DNA from 4 places in the Pectobacterium punjabense genome. Region 3 is predicted to be linked to each of the others. Evidence: predicted binding sites of a transcription regulator. Region 3 holds the regulator's gene; each other region holds the start of a gene.
What was found. The regulator LexA, encoded in region 3, represses DNA repair genes until DNA is damaged. The targets are predictions, from matches to a motif close to TNCTGTATGTACATACAGNA.
Positions count from the first base shown of each region.

Region 1: a site for LexA is predicted at 2,250-2,269, ahead of mutH (DNA mismatch repair endonuclease MutH). Genes of this name have one in related genera too.
Region 2: a site for LexA is predicted at 1,472-1,491, ahead of sulA (SOS-induced cell division inhibitor SulA). Genes of this name have one in related genera too.
Region 4: a site for LexA is predicted at 2,262-2,281, ahead of uvrB (excinuclease ABC subunit UvrB). Genes of this name have one in related genera too.

Region 1 is NZ_CP038498.1:1,123,735-1,127,953, forward strand. It holds gene E2566_RS05095 (NADP(H)-dependent aldo-keto reductase) at 1-785, opposite strand, end outside; gene E2566_RS05100 (YgdI/YgdR family lipoprotein) at 991-1,209, opposite strand; gene mutH (DNA mismatch repair endonuclease MutH) at 1,319-2,011, opposite strand; gene rppH (RNA pyrophosphohydrolase) at 2,708-3,241, shown strand; gene ptsP (phosphoenolpyruvate--protein phosphotransferase) at 3,254-4,219, shown strand, end outside.
Region 2 is NZ_CP038498.1:2,898,012-2,902,230, forward strand. It holds gene yccS (YccS family putative transporter) at 1-654, shown strand, start outside; gene E2566_RS13110 (TfoX/Sxy family DNA transformation protein) at 671-1,291, opposite strand; gene sulA (SOS-induced cell division inhibitor SulA) at 1,513-2,019, shown strand; gene ompA (porin OmpA) at 2,382-3,467, shown strand; gene matP (macrodomain Ter protein MatP) at 3,619-4,080, opposite strand.
Region 3 is NZ_CP038498.1:682,784-687,002, forward strand. It holds gene plsB (glycerol-3-phosphate 1-O-acyltransferase PlsB) at 1-1,687, opposite strand, end outside; gene E2566_RS03070 (diacylglycerol kinase) at 1,939-2,304, shown strand; gene lexA (transcriptional repressor LexA) at 2,415-3,023, shown strand; gene zur (zinc uptake transcriptional repressor Zur) at 3,052-3,561, opposite strand; gene E2566_RS03085 (pirin family protein) at 3,668-4,219, opposite strand, start outside.
Region 4 is NZ_CP038498.1:1,840,197-1,844,415, reverse strand. It holds gene uvrB (excinuclease ABC subunit UvrB) at 50-2,062, opposite strand; gene E2566_RS08235 (hypothetical protein) at 3,601-4,219, shown strand, end outside.

The sequences.
Region 1 (4,219 bases), 440 kb from region 3:
AAGCGGCTGAATAGCGTGTTGCGCGCGTCGGCAGGTTTTGCGCCATTCAGGTACTTACCCGTCAGCGTACCGAACGCCAGCGATGAATAGGCGAGGAGTTCGACGCCTTCATGCTGGCTGATTTCCGCCAGGCCGACTTCAAAACTGCGATTCAGCAGACTGTAAGGGTTCTGGATCGATACGATACGCGGCAGATCGTGTTTTTCCGCCAAATTCAGGTAGCGCATCACGCCCCATGGGGTTTCGTTGGAAACGCCGATATAGCGAATTTTACCGGCACGCACCTGTTCATTTAACGCTTCCAGCGTTTCCAGCAGCGTCACGACGGGTTTGTCGTCAGTATATTGATAGTTAAGCTTGCCAAAGCAGTTGGTCTGGCGCTGCGGCCAATGCAACTGATAGAGGTCGATATAGTCAGTATTCAAGCGTTGCAGGCTGGCATCCAGCGCTGCGCGGATGTTTTTTCTATCCAGCGCCTGCTGTGGGCGAATGCTGTGATCGCTTCCGCGCACAGGACCTGAGACTTTACTCGCTACAATCAATTTCTCGCGTCCACCACGGGATTTCAGCCAGGAACCGATATAGCTCTCGGTTAACCCTTGCGTTTCCGGGCGTGGGGGAACGGCGTACATTTCTGCTGTGTCAATCAGGTTAACACCTGCGGCAATGGCGTGATCTAACTGGGCATGAGCGTCTGCTTCGCTGTTCTGTTCGCCAAAGGTCATCGTACCAAGACCCAGCACGCTCACTTCTAAAGAACTATGGGGAATACGGTGATATTGCATTGCCAGCTTCCTTATGTCTGAAAATAGCAGGCGTATTTCCCATCATCTCCGCATGATTTGCTGCGATTCCAATGAGTTTGGGAAGACACACCTGAATTCGACTATAAACGAAGCCGTGGCGAGTGGGGAAGTCTCTTCTGCTATCCTTTTCGGATTATTCTTGATGGTGCAGCCCGATGTGCGGCGTTTCGGGCTGACAGCGATCTTAGCGCTGTACGATCTGAGAAATTTGATCGCTGTTGATTTGTTTCTGATTGCCTTGCTCATCGGTATAGCTAAGCAGCCCGGTATCTTTATCTAACACGGGTTTCCCCTGTGTCAGGAGCATTTGCCCCTCTTTTGTTGCCATCACATAGTCACTGGAACAGCCCGCAAGGGTGAATAGTAAGGCCAGTGTTATCGCCATTTTCATCTGTATTTTCATCGTATTAATCCATAAAGAAATCTAACGCTTAAGGTGAGTCTAGCAAAGGGGCGCGGGGGATAACGTAGGAATAATGGAAAAAATGCGTTTGGAAGGCATTAATTATGTATCACTCGACCTGCATAAAATGACGAGCCAGTAATGGCGCAGTAAAGGTTTTCTTCAGATAGAACCCGCGCGGTAAGGTCAAAATCGGCTGACCAAATTCGCCAATCGCTTCTGTTAATGCCCTGCTATTTGCCGCTTTGGGGCGGAGTTGCAGCACTTCACCATGCCGGGCGGTGATACTTTCTACCCTGCCAAGCACGATCAAATCCATCAATTCTTCCCAATCACAGCGCAGTTGCTCTTCTTCTTCTTCACTGGGGCTCCATATCAACGGTGTACCGATTCGACGTTCCCCAAGAGGGATGTGACGCGAACCTTCTACCGGAATCCACAAAACTCGGGCGAGCTTATGCCGCACATGGCTGCTTTCCCAGGTTACGCCGCTATTACCTGTTAACGGTGCGACGCAAACGAAGGTGGTTTCCAGCGGTTTGCCTTGTTCATCAATAGGGATAGTTTTTAGCTCAATGCCAATATCTGGGAAATCCTGCTCGGGCTTGCTGCCTGCGCTTGCACCCAGAAAACGTTCCAGCAACACGCCAATCCAGCCTTTATCACGTTTTAGGTTGGCAGGAAGGGGCAGACGAGCGAGGTTGGCCAATTCCGCGAGGTTATAACCTGCGAGGGACTGCGCACGTTCCTGCAAGGCTTGCTCATTTTGCGGCGCTGTTGTGTGAACTGAGGGTGAATTCATAGGATATCGCTCGATATTTTTTCGCTCAAAAAAAATACAACAAATGGAAAAGACAAACACACAGCCCATAAGATTGTGGAGAAAAGCAATAATAGCATGATTCGTAGCGTTTTTTTTCAGTGTGATGGCGATCACTGAATGCAGCTTTGCAAACTGTGCACGTATAACCACCGACAATAAACAGGATTTTACACTAGGTTATCCACAGATATCTTGGATAACCCACATAAACATGAATTACTGGTTCCATTTACAGCCTTGACTCCCGGCATTTTTACTGTGTTTGCCTATTTATTGCCTGAGTTTGAGGCATTCCCTGTGGATAAAATCGGCATAGTGCGATCTTTCACCAATCTTGCATTGGACGCCATTTGAACAAACAGCAAGGGGGCGTGCTTTGGGCTTGGGTTGCTTTTAATTTAATGAATAAAAAGAACTATTTTTAAATTTCTAGTAATTTTATTTCTTCATGAAAAATGAGTTTTACTCACTTCTTCATGGGTTCTGCACAAAGATGTCCACAGAAAAAGTGAATAAATTGCAGGTTATGGTCTTCACATGTTTATAACTTTGATCTTATCTGTGGGTTATCTTAATTTTATTAGTGTCACATGCTTTCTAAGCAGTGGTTTACCGCCTGACGGGAGTGTGAAACAATCAGGTCATCTTTGCATTGATGTTTATTGAGGTAGTCCGGTGATCGATGATGATGGCTACCGCCCAAACGTTGGTATTGTAATTTGTAATCGGCAGGGGCAGGTGATGTGGGCCCGGCGCTATGGTCAGCACTCCTGGCAGTTTCCGCAGGGGGGAATTAACCCCGGTGAAAGTGCCGAGCAGGCGATGTACCGCGAACTGTTTGAAGAAGTCGGGTTAAGAAAAAAGGATGTGCGCGTATTGGCATCTACCCGTAACTGGTTACGCTATAAATTACCAAAGCGTTTGGTGCGTTGGGATACAAAACCGGTCTGTATCGGCCAAAAGCAAAAATGGTTTTTGCTACAGTTGATGTGTAATGAGTCGGATATCAATATGCAGAGCAGCGGCACACCTGAGTTTGATGGTTGGCGCTGGGTGAGTTACTGGTATCCGGTACGTCAGGTCGTCTCTTTTAAGCGAGATGTGTATCGTCGCGTGATGAAGGAATTTATCAACCCGGTGATCCTGCTTCAGGAGAGTGCTGCGGTTCGGATGGCACCCCCACCCGGTCCCCGGCGAAAAAGAGGGTAATTCAGGCACATTATGCTCACGCGCTTGCGAGAAATTGTCGAAAATGTTGCGGCAACGGCCCGCCTTAGTGATGCGCTGGACATTCTGGTCAATGAGACCTGTCAGGCTATGGACACGGAAGTCTGTTCCATTTATCTGGCCGATCACGATCGTCAATGCTATTACCTGATGGCGACGCGCGGGTTGAAGAAACCGCGCGGACGCACGGTTACGCTAGCATTTGGGCAAGGTATTGTTGGGCTGGTCGGGCAACGCGCTGAACCCATCAATCTGGCCGACGCGCGTGCGCACCCCAGCTTTAAATTCATCCCCGCGGTGAAAGAGCAACATTTTCGCTCTTTTCTTGGCGTTCCCATTATTTATCGTCGTCATCTGTTGGGCGTGCTGGTGGTTCAACAGCGCGAACATCGTCAATTTGATAAAAACGAAGAATCATTCATGGTAACGCTGGCCACGCAGATGGCCGCGATTCTTTCCCTTTCACAGATAAAAACGCTCTTTGGTCAATACCGCCAGACGCGCGTCAAAGCGCTGGTGGCTGCACCCGGCGTGGCGATTGCTCCCGGCTGGCAGGATTGTACCCAGCCTTCTCTGGAACAGGTTTTTCCCGCATCGAGTTTGGACAGCGAACGCGAGCGTTCTCGTTTAACGCAGGCGTTAGAAGAGGCGACGGCGGAATTCCGTCGTTTTAGCAAACGCTTCAGCGCCAGCGCGCAAAAAGAGAGCGCGGCGATTTTCGACTTGTACTCACACTTGCTGAATGATGCGCGGCTCAAACGGGAACTGTTTCTGGAAGTGGACGCGGGGAACGCCGCTGAGTGGGCCGTTAAACTGGTGATTGAACGCTTCGCTGCGCAATTCACCAATTTGCAGGATACCTACTTACGCGAGCGTGCGGGCGATCTGCGCGCGTTAGGGCAACGACTGCTGTTTCACCTCGACGATAATGCGCAAATCATGGGGCAATGGCCTGAGCGT
Region 2 (4,219 bases), 2.2 Mb from region 3:
CTGCTTGTCCTACTTTGTTTCAACCTGTTGGGCGAAGGCTTTGACGTCGCGGTACCACGTATTATTGATACCTTGTTGGGTTGCGCCATCGCATGGGCGGCAGTGAGTTTTATTTGGCCAGATTGGCGTTTCCGCGGCCTGCCTACCGTTATTAATAAAACATTAAATGCCAATTGCCGCTATCTTGACGCGATCATGATTCAATATCATCAGGGGAAAGATAATAGTTTGCCTTATCGTATTGCCCGTCGCGATGCGCATAATTGCGACGCAGAATTGGCATCGGTTGTGTCAAATATGTCCTCTGAGCCTCACACCACCAAGAACAAGCTGGACAATGCATTCCGCTTCATGTGCCTGAATCATACGTTATTAAGTTATATCTCAACGCTCGGCGCACACCGTGGGAAAATAGCTTCATCGGAAACGCTGCAATTTCTGGATGATGCCGTGTGTCATGTTGACGACGCGCTACACTGTCGGGAAGAGGACAGTCTACGAATCAATCAGGGATTGAAAGCTATTGCCACCGGCATTCAATCCCTTTCACTTGAGTCAGACAGTAAAGAACCATTAATTATTCAGCAAATCGGCCTGCTGATCGGCCTCTTACCTGAACTCGTACAGCTAAAAAACGACATAATTTCACAGTAAAACAGGGAGCACGCTCTTAGTGTTTTGGCCCTTTGGAAAGAGTATTATTTTTATACCACTCTAAAAGCTCATTACGAATACCGCGGGGGAGCGCGGCTTGATGCGTGCCACAAATTGCGCCAGCAAGCGCCAATAACACGTTCACGCTTAAATTAGCGCGCACCTTTCGCAGCTCAAGATAGCTGTTTTTCGCACCATAATGCTGTAATTCATCAATATTCTTTATTCCCGCTTTCCACAGCAGCCTTTCGATGTCGTGGTTAAGATTAGGGAGATCTTTTAAACGCCCGCTCGTACATTTAAGAGCCTGATCATGCTGCGCACCTGCTAACGCCAGTCGGGCAAAATATAATAACTGCTGTGGCTCTTGCCATAATATGTCATCAACAAGGAAGTAGTTCAGCGGTAACGGCATACCGCGTTTGGTATAAATCAGATGTGGCATATCACGCTGCTGAAAATATTTTTCATCTTTTTTACTGGCGCGAAGATAAAGCTCCCCTTCCGACACCAATCCAAAAATCGTTTTATTTGCTGCGATACTGTAGCCACCAAATTGGGAACGTGAAGTGATATCCCCTAAAGAGGAAAACGAATGTTGAGATTGCAAAATCCTTTTTTTGCATAATTGCTTCATTGCCATAATCCTTAGTATTGAAATGATCTCTTCCTGAACAGTTAAATATTCGTAGCAGGAATAAATAATTAACCACACCCCTGAGGTGGCTTCAAACAGTAAATGTGTTTACTGTCTCTTGCATAAAGAATATGCGAAGCGCTTTCAAAAAATCAGGTTGATTTTCACGCACACAGCAGTTACTGTACATTCATACAGTAACACTATGGGTAGAACTCATTATGCGTACGCAATCAATCAGCTCTCACAACGTCCCGTCATCATCGTTTTCTGCCAATCAACACACAGCAGAATCTTCGGCTGTCGCGGGCGGTATTATCAGCGAAGTCGTGTACAACGCCGATCAACCCATAGTCACACACCTGTTACTTCCACTCTTACAGCAGCTAGGCACACAGTCTCGCTGGCTGCTATGGCTTTCTCCTCAGCAAAAATTGAGTCGCCCTTGGGTACAGCAATCTGGATTACCGCTGGATAAAATAGTGCAGCTCAACCATATCAATCCCTTGTTTACTGTTGATGCCATGGAGAGAGCGTTACTGACAGGAAATTACAGCGCCGTTTTGTGCTGGTTGCCGCACGAATTGACGGGAGAAGAGAAGGTTCGGTTACGGGACGCCGCACAGGCAGGGAATACATACGGCTTTATTATGCGACCAGAAAATGCCAGCGGGGACGCCTATAGACTGTTTCCCAGCCTTAAAATTCATTCGACATTGTATCATTAAGTAAATTAAGATTTTTCTCAGCTCAATTACGTTATATGCCCCGTGGATCGCCGCAAAGCGGTATTCTGCGGGCTTTTTGGCTATATTTAATACACCCCAAAGACGTAAGATCTGTCAAAACCATCTACTATTTGTTAGTAAGTGTGTATGATTCGTGCGTTTTTCCTATGACGCAAGTCACATCATACTTGTAACTTTCTCATCACGTTGTAGACTTTAACTCGCTGGAGTTGCTCTTTTATAACGTCAGTTGACTGACAGTGAGTCATAAATAAGGGCAAAGTCTCCAACCAAAGGATTTTAACCAAAGGTTTATTAGCCCTCCAGGTTAATTGCCGATTTGGATGATAATGAGGCGTAAAATGAAAAAAACAGCTATCGCAGTTGCAGTGGCACTGGCTAGCTTCGCGACTATCGCGCAAGCAGCTCCTAAAGAAAATACCTGGTACACCGGTGGTAAACTGGGTGTGTCTCAATTCCACGATACGGGCTTCTATGGCAATGGCTACAACGGTGTCATCAATAACCCGATCAAAAGCAAATTAGGCGCTGGTGCTTTTGTTGGTTACCAAGCCAACCCGTACCTGGGTTTTGAACTGGGCTACGATTGGTTGGGCCGCATGAAGTATGCTGGTTCTACTTCTAATGCAGCAGACAGTGCTAGCTTCAAGGCACAAGGCATTCAACTGGCTACTAAACTGAGCTACCCAGTGATGCCAGGTCTGGACGCCTATACCCGTCTGGGCGGCATGGTATGGCGCACTGATAGCCACGCTGACAGAAGCGGCACCCACCTCAACAACAACGATACTGGCGTTTCTCCGCTGGCTGCGATCGGTGTTGAATACGCTATCGACACAAACTGGGCTGCCCGCGTTGACTACCAATGGGTAAGCAACATTGGTGATGCTGGTACCGTTGGTGCCCGTCCAGATAACCTGCTGATGAGCGTTGGCCTGTCTTACCGTTTCGGTCAAGATGAGCGTGTTGCACCCGTTGTTGCTCCGGCTCCAACTCCAGCACCAGCTCCAGTTGTTGAAACCAAGCGTTTCACCCTGAAATCTGACGTCCTGTTCAACTTCAACAAAGCAACGCTGAAAGCAGAAGGCCAGCAATCACTGGATCAACTGTACACCCAGCTGAGCTCTCTGGACCCGAAAGACGGTTCCGTTGTTGTTCTGGGCTTCACTGACCGTTTAGGTTCAGAGCAATATAACCAAGCTCTGTCTGAAAAACGTGCTCAGAGCGTAGTGGATTATCTGGTTTCTAAAGGTATCCCTGCGAATAAAGTCTCTGCTCGTGGCTTAGGTAAATCTCAACCAGTTACCGGTTCTACCTGTGACAACGTGAAACCTCGTGCTGCGCTGATCGACTGCCTGGCACCAGATCGTCGCGTAGAGATCGAAGTTAAAGGCATCAAAGACGTTGTAACTCAGCCTCAGGCTTAAGTTATTAACGAAAAAAACCTCGCTTCGGCGAGGTTTTTTTATGAAGGACATCTTTGTCTGTCACCCTACGGGCCGTTGCTGCGCAACGTTGGAAAACGCGCCCTGCGCTTTTTTATGTCCGTTTTTCAGCAAGATAAATGACAAATACCGATCATTTTTCGTCTTTATTATTCAGAATGTCTTTAAGATCCTGCTTGAGCAGCGACATCTGGCTGGCATATTTCTCTTTATGCTCGGCATCTTCAATTAACTGCACAATCGTTTCCGACAAGGTCACCCCACGCCTCTGAGCAAGAGCCGCCAGACGCTGCCAAACCAAGTATTCCAAATCGATTGATTTCTTGCGCGTATGTTGGTGTTCCGCATTAAAATGACGTTTACGCCGTGCGCGGATCGTTTGCTTCATCCTATTTTCTAAGATGGGATTCATACATTGCGCAATCCACTCCAACACTTTCACTGGCTGGTTTTCCATTTTAAGCAATGCCTGCACCGCATCATCCGCCGCACTTTGCTCCAGAAAACGCGTAACCGCTTCTCCCTCGCGATGTTTTTTCACCAGGTATTTCCATTTCCATCCGCACTCAAGATTTTCTAGTTGTTGATATTTCATATTAAATTCTTCAGTGACCGCGTAACGTTACTTCCAGCATAACAGTTTTCCCTGATTTTGGCCGCTTTCTGGCGGTTTTCTAGCGGCTTTTAAGACGATTGGCCAATCAGGTTCTGATCTTCGACGAATGAAAGATGAC
Region 3 (4,219 bases):
GGTAAGGCACTTGGCGCAGTAGTTGCAGGTAGCAGTCTAGCTGTTCATGCATTTGCTCACGGGTCAGAGAACGCTGGCGCGATGCTAACAGGGCGGTAGAGCACAGGTTCATTGCGTTCGCTGCCGCAGAGTTATTGATGCGCACCATGATATCCATGGAGATATCCTGCACTGTCGGCGTTAGCCAGCTTGGGCGCTGTGCCTCAATCGGGTCAATCGCGTCACGCCATTGCGGCACATGCTGGTTCAGATAGGTGGTCAGCGGCAGAGGTTCGCCGAAGTTCACATAGCCCTGACCCAGATTACGCAGCTTGCGCAAACCGCGCACCATCTGCATAAAGCCTTCTTTTTCCTTCACCGCGCCGCGCAGCTCTTTCGCATAGGTGCCGACTTCCATCACGTGCTCGTAGCCGACATAAATCGGCACCAGTGTGATAGGGCGCGTACCGCCTCTTAGCATAGCCTGAATGGTCATCGCCAGCGTACCGGTTTTGGGCTCTAACAGACGTCCCGTGCGCGAACGCCCGCCTTCCATGAAGTATTCAACGGAATAACCACGGGCAAATAGCTCGCCCAAGTACTCGCGGAAAATTGTGGAATAGAGCTTGTTACCTTTGAAGGTCCGGCGAATAAAGAACGCACCAAGACGGCGGAAGATGGGACCCGCCGGCCAGAAATTAAGATTGATACCTGCGGCGATGTGCGGCGGAACTAAGCCTTGATGATACAGAACGTAGGACAGCAGCAGGTAATCCATATGGCTGCGGTGGCAGGGCACATAGACAATACCATGACCATCCTGCGCCAGTTGTCGCACGCGTTCGGCGTTATGGACGTTAATCCCCTGATAAAGACGGTTCCACGTCCAGCTCAATACGCGATCTGACAGACGCACCGCTTCGTAAGAGAAGTCGGCAGCGATTTCCTCCATCAGCGCGATTGCATTTTGCTGCGCTTTCTCGTGGGAAATCTTCTTACTGCGCGCCTCATCGTCTACGGCTTTCTTGATCGCTTTGGAGTCCAGCAGCTTGTTAAATAGCTCCTGACGTACGGGTAAGCGTGGGCCAACTGCCGCCAAACGCTGACGGGAGAAATGCATACGCGCGACACGCGCCAGTTTGTGGGCTATGGTTTTGTCAGTACCATGCTCGGTCGCCATATAGCGCAGCGACACCGGGCTGGAGAAGCGGACAAAGCTGTCACGGCCTAGCCACAGTACGGCGAAGAATTTCTCGATGCCGTTGAGCAATCGCAGGTGTGGTGTGGCCTGTGAATGGCCTTCCCGACCTGGAGAACGCCCAAACATCACGGAAACCGGCACCATCTGCACATCTAAATCTGGATTGGCACGGTGCAAGTCCAGATAGTCGTGGAACAGTTTGACGGATTTCTGCTTGGGAACGTAGTAGCGGAAAACGCGCGGCCCGTCATTAATAAAGACATGGCTGGGGAGTTCGACGCCATTGAATTCGAACGGCTGCGAGGGATCGGGTAACCCCAATGCCAGACATTTCGCACGTAGCGTCAATAGGTCCGCCTGAGAGTTATAAGGCAGAACATAGAGTATAGGACGTGAGGGATCTAACCCCAACTCGACCACCGGATCTGCGGGAATAACTTTGCTTTTCACCAACAGTTTCAGTGGGAGATTCAATAGTTTATAGTAAATTTTACGCCAACCTGACATAACAACATGGAGCCTCTTGTTAGCAACGCGCCGCAAGGATACCAGAAACTGCGCCAGAGATCTGTGGTGATGAGACAACGTAAGCGCGTTAAAATGCGAACTATTTTGCATATACTCGTCATACTTCAAGTTGCATGTGCGTTGGCAGCGTTCAGTCACCCGAATCACTTACTTGAGTAAGCTCATCGGGACTCCCTCTCTTGCCGCCTGCCTGAAACTCGAATTATTTAGAGTCTAAAAATGGAGGATAAATGAATAAAGCAACGGGGATGACCCGGATTATTAAGGCTACCGGTTATTCCTTTAAGGGACTGAAGCAGGCCTGGCAGCACGAGGCGGCGTTTCGTCAGGAAACGATACTGACGGTTGTCGGTATTATTATTGCGTGTTTACTACCGGTGACGCTGGTTGAAAAACTGCTGCTTATCGGATCTGTTGTGTTGATCATGCTGTTTGAACTGGCTAACAGCGCCATTGAAGCTGTCGTCGATCGCATTGGTTTAGAGCACCACGAATTGTCCGGTCGGGCGAAAGATATTGGGTCAGCGGCTGTCTTTGTTGCCATCTTGTTAGCTGCTGTCGTATGGGGCAGTATCCTCTGGCAACATTTTGCCTGACGCTCCGCATAAATGAATAAAAGTCAGGGGCTTTGCCTATATCTCGATTCCCAATTGTGCCTTACCTGTATATACTCACAGCAAGACTGTATAAACAACCAGGGGGCGGAATGAAAGTATTAACAGCAAGGCAGCAGCAGGTTTATGACCTGATCCGCGATCATATTGCGCAAACCGGAATGCCGCCAACGAGGGCGGAAATTGCCCAACAGCTGGGATTCCGCTCTCCAAATGCGGCTGAAGAACATCTGAAAGCTCTGGCGCGTAAAGGCGTGATTGAAATTGTTTCGGGCGCGTCTCGTGGTATTCGTCTGCTCATGGAAGAAGAGACGGGAATTCCTCTGGTTGGTCGTGTCGCCGCAGGTGAACCTCTGTTGGCACAGGAACATATCGAATGCCGCTATCAGGTTGACCCCGCTATGTTTAAACCTAGCGCCGACTTTTTGTTGCGTGTCAGCGGTATGTCGATGAAAAATATTGGTATTATGGATGGCGATTTGCTGGCCGTACATAAAACAGAAGATGTGCGCAACGGTCAGATTGTGGTGGCGCGTATTGACGATGAAGTAACGGTGAAACGCCTGAAGAAGCAGGGTAATACAGTGCATCTTCTCGCTGAAAATGAAGAGTTCGCCCCTATCGTTGTCGACCTGCGTCAGCAAAGTTTTTCGATAGAAGGTTTAGCGGTTGGCGTTATTCGTAACAGTGACTGGAGCTAGCCGTTCGTAAAAAACGATAGCCCAAGGGCTATCGTTTTTTAATAGGAACAGTATGGTCGTGATCGCAATGATCCGGCTGTTTGCATGATGCCACTTCCTGACAGTCTCCACACAACCCATGTGCTTCCACAACGCTGTGACGCAGCGTAAACCCTGACTGCTGCGCCAGACTGCGTAGCGTTTCTTCTACACCTTCGGTTTGACGTTCAGTGACTTGCCCGCAGCGGTCGCAGATGAAAAGGGCAGACGTATGACTGTGATCTTCGATATGGTGACACAGCACATAGCTGTTGTTTGATTCAACGCGGTGGATAAAGCCCTGTTCCAGCAGAAAGTCCAGTGCGCGATATACAGTGGGCGGTTTAGCCTGAGGTTCTGTGAGTCGCAGAAGATCCAGCAGGTCATAAGCGCTGATAGCACCCGTTTGCTGTGCCATAAGGCGTAGAACCTCCAACCGCTGTGGCGTTAGACGCACAGCGCGCTGCTGACAAATCTGTTCAGCCTGGGCAAGAAGTTTGTCCTGTTTGGTTGAATCCATTGTCATATCACCCTGACACATTGAGGAACAAGACAGATATCTTACCACGGCTGAATAAAAACGCCGAGCGAGTGGCGCTTTCCTGCGAAGACGATGGGAAGAGGAACTACACGACCAGATCGATGAGCAGCGCTCGCAAAGGAGATTCTGCCTGTAGCGTCAACGTTGTTTCTTCCTTAATGAAAGCACCATCGCCGCAGTGTAATGTTTCACTGTGCCGATCGCTTTTCACCGTCATTGAACCGTGAATCAGTTGGAGATATGCCTGATTCCCTTGTAGCACTATCGTGCTTTGTTCATTCGGCTGGAGATCGACATGGTGAATCCAGACCTGTTGGCGCAGTTGTAGACTATCCTGCTCGCCTTCCGGTGACGCGAGCAGAGTATGACTTGATGAATTGAGCCCCATGCGTTGCAGCGGGCTGTTCTCTCTGGTTTGGCAGGCATTCAACCATAATTGTAGGCGCGTCAACGGGCTGCTGGGGTTGGTATTATGTTCGCTATAGCTGACGTTTGGTTGAGTGGCAAGCAACAAAACATCGCCAGCTTTAGCCTGAATATGACCGCCGTTGCTGTCACGGTATTCTGCTTCGCCCTGAAGAATAATGTTCAGGATATCAACCCGTGGGTAAGTTCGCGGCTGGAATGATGCCCCCGG
Region 4 (4,219 bases), 1.2 Mb from region 3:
CAGTGTGCTACGTCGTTATCATGCTGCGATCGCGAGGAGGCAGCGGGCACTAAGAGACGGCAATAAATTGTGCACGTAATGCCTGCACTTCATCGCGCAGGGCGGCAGCCTCTTCAAATTCAAGGTTCTGCGCGTGCGTTAACATCTTACTTTCCAACTCGCGGATTTTCAGCTCCAGCGCCTTCGGCGTCATGAGTTCATAACGCGCTGCGGGTTCCGCGGCTTTACGATTGCCTCGTCCTTTGCCTTTGCTCGCCGACTGGCCCAGTTGCAGAATATCGGAAATTTTCTTATTAATTCCCTGCGGTACAATACCGTGTTCTGTGTTGTACGCTTCCTGCTTCTCACGACGCCGCTCCGTTTCGCCAATCGCTTTCGCCATTGACGCTGTAATTCTGTCGCCGTAAAGAATCGCCTTGCCACGCAGATTACGCGCCGCGCGGCCAATCGTCTGGATCAGAGAGCGTTCAGAGCGCAAGAAACCCTCTTTATCAGCATCCAGAATCGCCACCAGCGACACTTCTGGCATGTCTAACCCTTCACGCAACAGGTTGATACCGACCAGTACGTCAAACTCGCCAAGGCGCAAATCACGGATGATTTCCACACGTTCGACGGTATCAATATCCGAGTGCAGATAACGCACCCGCTCGCCGTGCTCTTCCAGATATTCCGTCAGGTCTTCCGCCATCCGCTTGGTCAGCGTCGTTACCAGCACGCGTTCGTTAATCGCCGCGCGCAGGCGAATCTCGGAAAGCAGGTCGTCCACCTGTGTTGCAACAGGCCGTACCTCGATGAGCGGATCGAGTAATCCTGTGGGGCGAACGACCTGATCGATCACTTCACCGCCCGATTTTTCCAGCTCATAGTTACCCGGCGTCGCAGACACATAGATCGTCTGCGGTGCCAGCGCTTCAAATTCTTCAAACTTCATCGGTCGGTTATCCAGCGCCGAAGGCAGCCGGAAACCATATTCGACCAACGTCTCTTTACGCGCACGGTCACCGCGATACATACCGCCGATCTGGGGTACGGTAACGTGGGATTCATCAATAACCAGCAGCCCATCCGCAGGAAGGTAGTCAAACAGCGTCGGTGGCGGCTCACCGGGGCCACGACCTGAAAGATAACGTGAGTAGTTTTCGATACCGGAGCAGTATCCCAGTTCGTTCATCATCTCCAGATCAAACTGCGTGCGCTGGCTCAGTCGCTGTTCTTCCACCAGCTTATCGTTCGCCAGTAGCACCTTTCTGCGATCGGCAAGTTCAACTTTGATGTCTTCCATCGCCTGCAAAATACGCTCACGCGGCGTGACATAGTGCGTTTTGGGGTAGATGGTATAGCGCGGCACCGTTTGAAGGACATGCCCTGTCAGCGGATCAAACAGCGACAGTCGTTCCACCTCTTCATCGAATAATTCAACGCGCAGCGCGATTTCATCAGACTCCGCAGGGAAGATATCGATCACTTCGCCACGTACGCGAAACGTACCGCGCTGAAACGCCTGATCGTTGCGGGAATACTGCAACTCAGCCAGACGCCGCAAAATAGCGCGCTGGTCAATCAGCATCCCCTGCGTCAAATGCAGCATCATTTTCAGATATAAGTCAGGATCGCCCAGACCATAGATCGCGGAGACCGAGGCTACGACGATCACATCACGCCGTTCCAGCAGCGCTTTTGTCGCGGAAAGGCGCATCTGTTCGATATGTTCGTTAACCGACGCATCTTTCTCAATAAAGGTGTCTGAGCTTGGGACGTAGGCTTCGGGCTGATAGTAGTCATAGTAAGAAACGAAATACTCGACGGCATTATCAGGGAAGAATTCTTTCATTTCGCCGTACAGCTGCGCTGCCAGCGTTTTATTCGGCGCCAGCATCATCGTTGGTCGATTAAGGTCGGCAATCACATTCGCTATTGTGAACGTCTTACCTGAACCCGTTACCCCGAGCAGCGTTTGGTGCGCCAGGCCGTCTTCCAGGCCCTCCTTTAAACGACGAATGGCTTCGGGCTGATCGCCTGCCGGTTTAAAGTCGGAATTCAGTGTAAATACTTTACTCATCGTTAAGCACGCTACTTATCGTTATTGCTCATCGCTAAATACGATGTTCGTGGATGGACGCACAAAGGCAGGTAAAAGACACGGACTGACGCTTTCACGCACGGCAATGATGTCGTCAGAAATGCAGCGACACGCTCACTACCTGTGACGCACGATGCTTTATTCTGAATGCCAATGATGAAATTTGCCACTGCCATGATACTGGATATAAAAACAGCATCAAGGAAATTATCGCTGGATTGGATGATTAATCGACAAATTAATTTGCTAGCACATTCATCTTTAATCTACCAGATAAAATCATCATGATTTATCCCCAGATTAGGTAAAGATGTAACATACTGGGATGACCAGTGACGTTAATTTATGCAACTACACGTCGTTGATGTCCAAGACGCTTGATTTTACTTAACCATATGATAATAAATAGATTAACAAAACCGTGGAGAATAGCGTCAACCCAGCGAGAACCCGCGCCAGCTCTCGCTTAGGACGCGTTGTCTATCCATAATACACATAGTTATCCACAGAAATGGTGGATAACTCCCACAACCCCGCATCAGCCCTGAGTTAGAGAAACACCCGCTTCATTCGCGATCCCTCCTGATATGGATTTTCTTCACACTCTTTCTGTGATTTATCGCATAAGTATTAGACGGAAAAAGACTAAAAATAGTCGAGGATTCACATGTCACCATTCAGACATAGCGGGGAAGGAGAGGCAAAAAATGAAGGTTTTACCTATTGATTTTAATAAAAACCCAGAATTTACATTCATAGGATAAGTTAAGGTAAAAAACAGCCAAATTCGTTGTTATTCCTAAAACCAAGAAAATCCATCAACCTTTTTTGCTTAACTTCCGCTTTCCCGCTCTTCCACAGCACCATTAACTATGAAGAGGAAAACCTGTTTCACCCTAGTACGGTCCACGCAAAAACACCCGCTTTATTTCTGAATGAGCGCTGTTTTTAGCAATCTTCGGCAGTAGGATTTCTAAAAACGTTTAGAGCGATTGATTATTCTTTTATGCTGAAACTCAATAACCATATGAAAATATCGCACTTTACTTAACCACCTAATTATTTTATCTATAAATAAATGGATAGGATTAAAGCGTAAAATAAGCAAAGGAGAACTTACATATGCGACGTTGTCTTCATATCATAATCGGATTATTTTTTTTAAATCTATTAGTGCTATCAAATTCTTATGCTAACAACAGCACTCATTACACTGTCATCGATGAGATAAAATCTCCTACCACGAAAAAGAATTACATCCAGAATCTTTTAATGGATAAGAAATGGCCAGATAAGAATATAAAAAATATCGCAGCCAACCCATATTGCACAGGCAAATACGTCGAATGTATTCAGGGTCAAGGACAAGTTCCGGGGCGTGTATATGGAACAAGTCAATGTGCAGATTGTTTAGGCTATTGTAATACTTATGGCTATTGGCCTCCGGCATGTATTTAAATACGCCAACTCATTTTAGTGTAATATATGTCCAGTGAGTTTTAATGGGTCTTTATCACATGCCAACAGCAAAGTACATTGTATTGGACTATCATTTATACATTTCACTGTCTAAATATGTAAAAGAAAAAAAAATATATCACATTAGTTATTGTTTCACCTATGCGACTCCCGACAGTCAATTCAGCGGATTGAATATCATTCCCTACATAAGTTTGTCAGCCGAAAGGAAAAAATTGGCTGATACCTTACATAAAATATCGAATATTCATGATATAGATGAAAACCTTGCTGTTGTTTTCAACTCAAACTCATCTCAACAAAAATTGTTGGCATATGAAATATGCCTTTTTTATAAAAAAAATGACTTAAAAAAAACCTTACCAATCATTAATATAAATGATTTAACGCACAAACCAACCTATCAACGCACATATTTACATTATAGAGAGGCATACCTCAATCTGGAGGTATTAAGAAGGGAAAATATTTCTAACGAGCACCTCATCGAAATAACTCCATCAATAAACAGTCTGTATAGCAATGGAAACATTGTCATCCACCATGAAAACAAACTCATATCAACACCTATCAACATTATCGACAATTACGTATTACTCTCACTACATAAAAACCATGAGTCGATATTGTCACTCACAGCAAATGTTATTAGCCGAT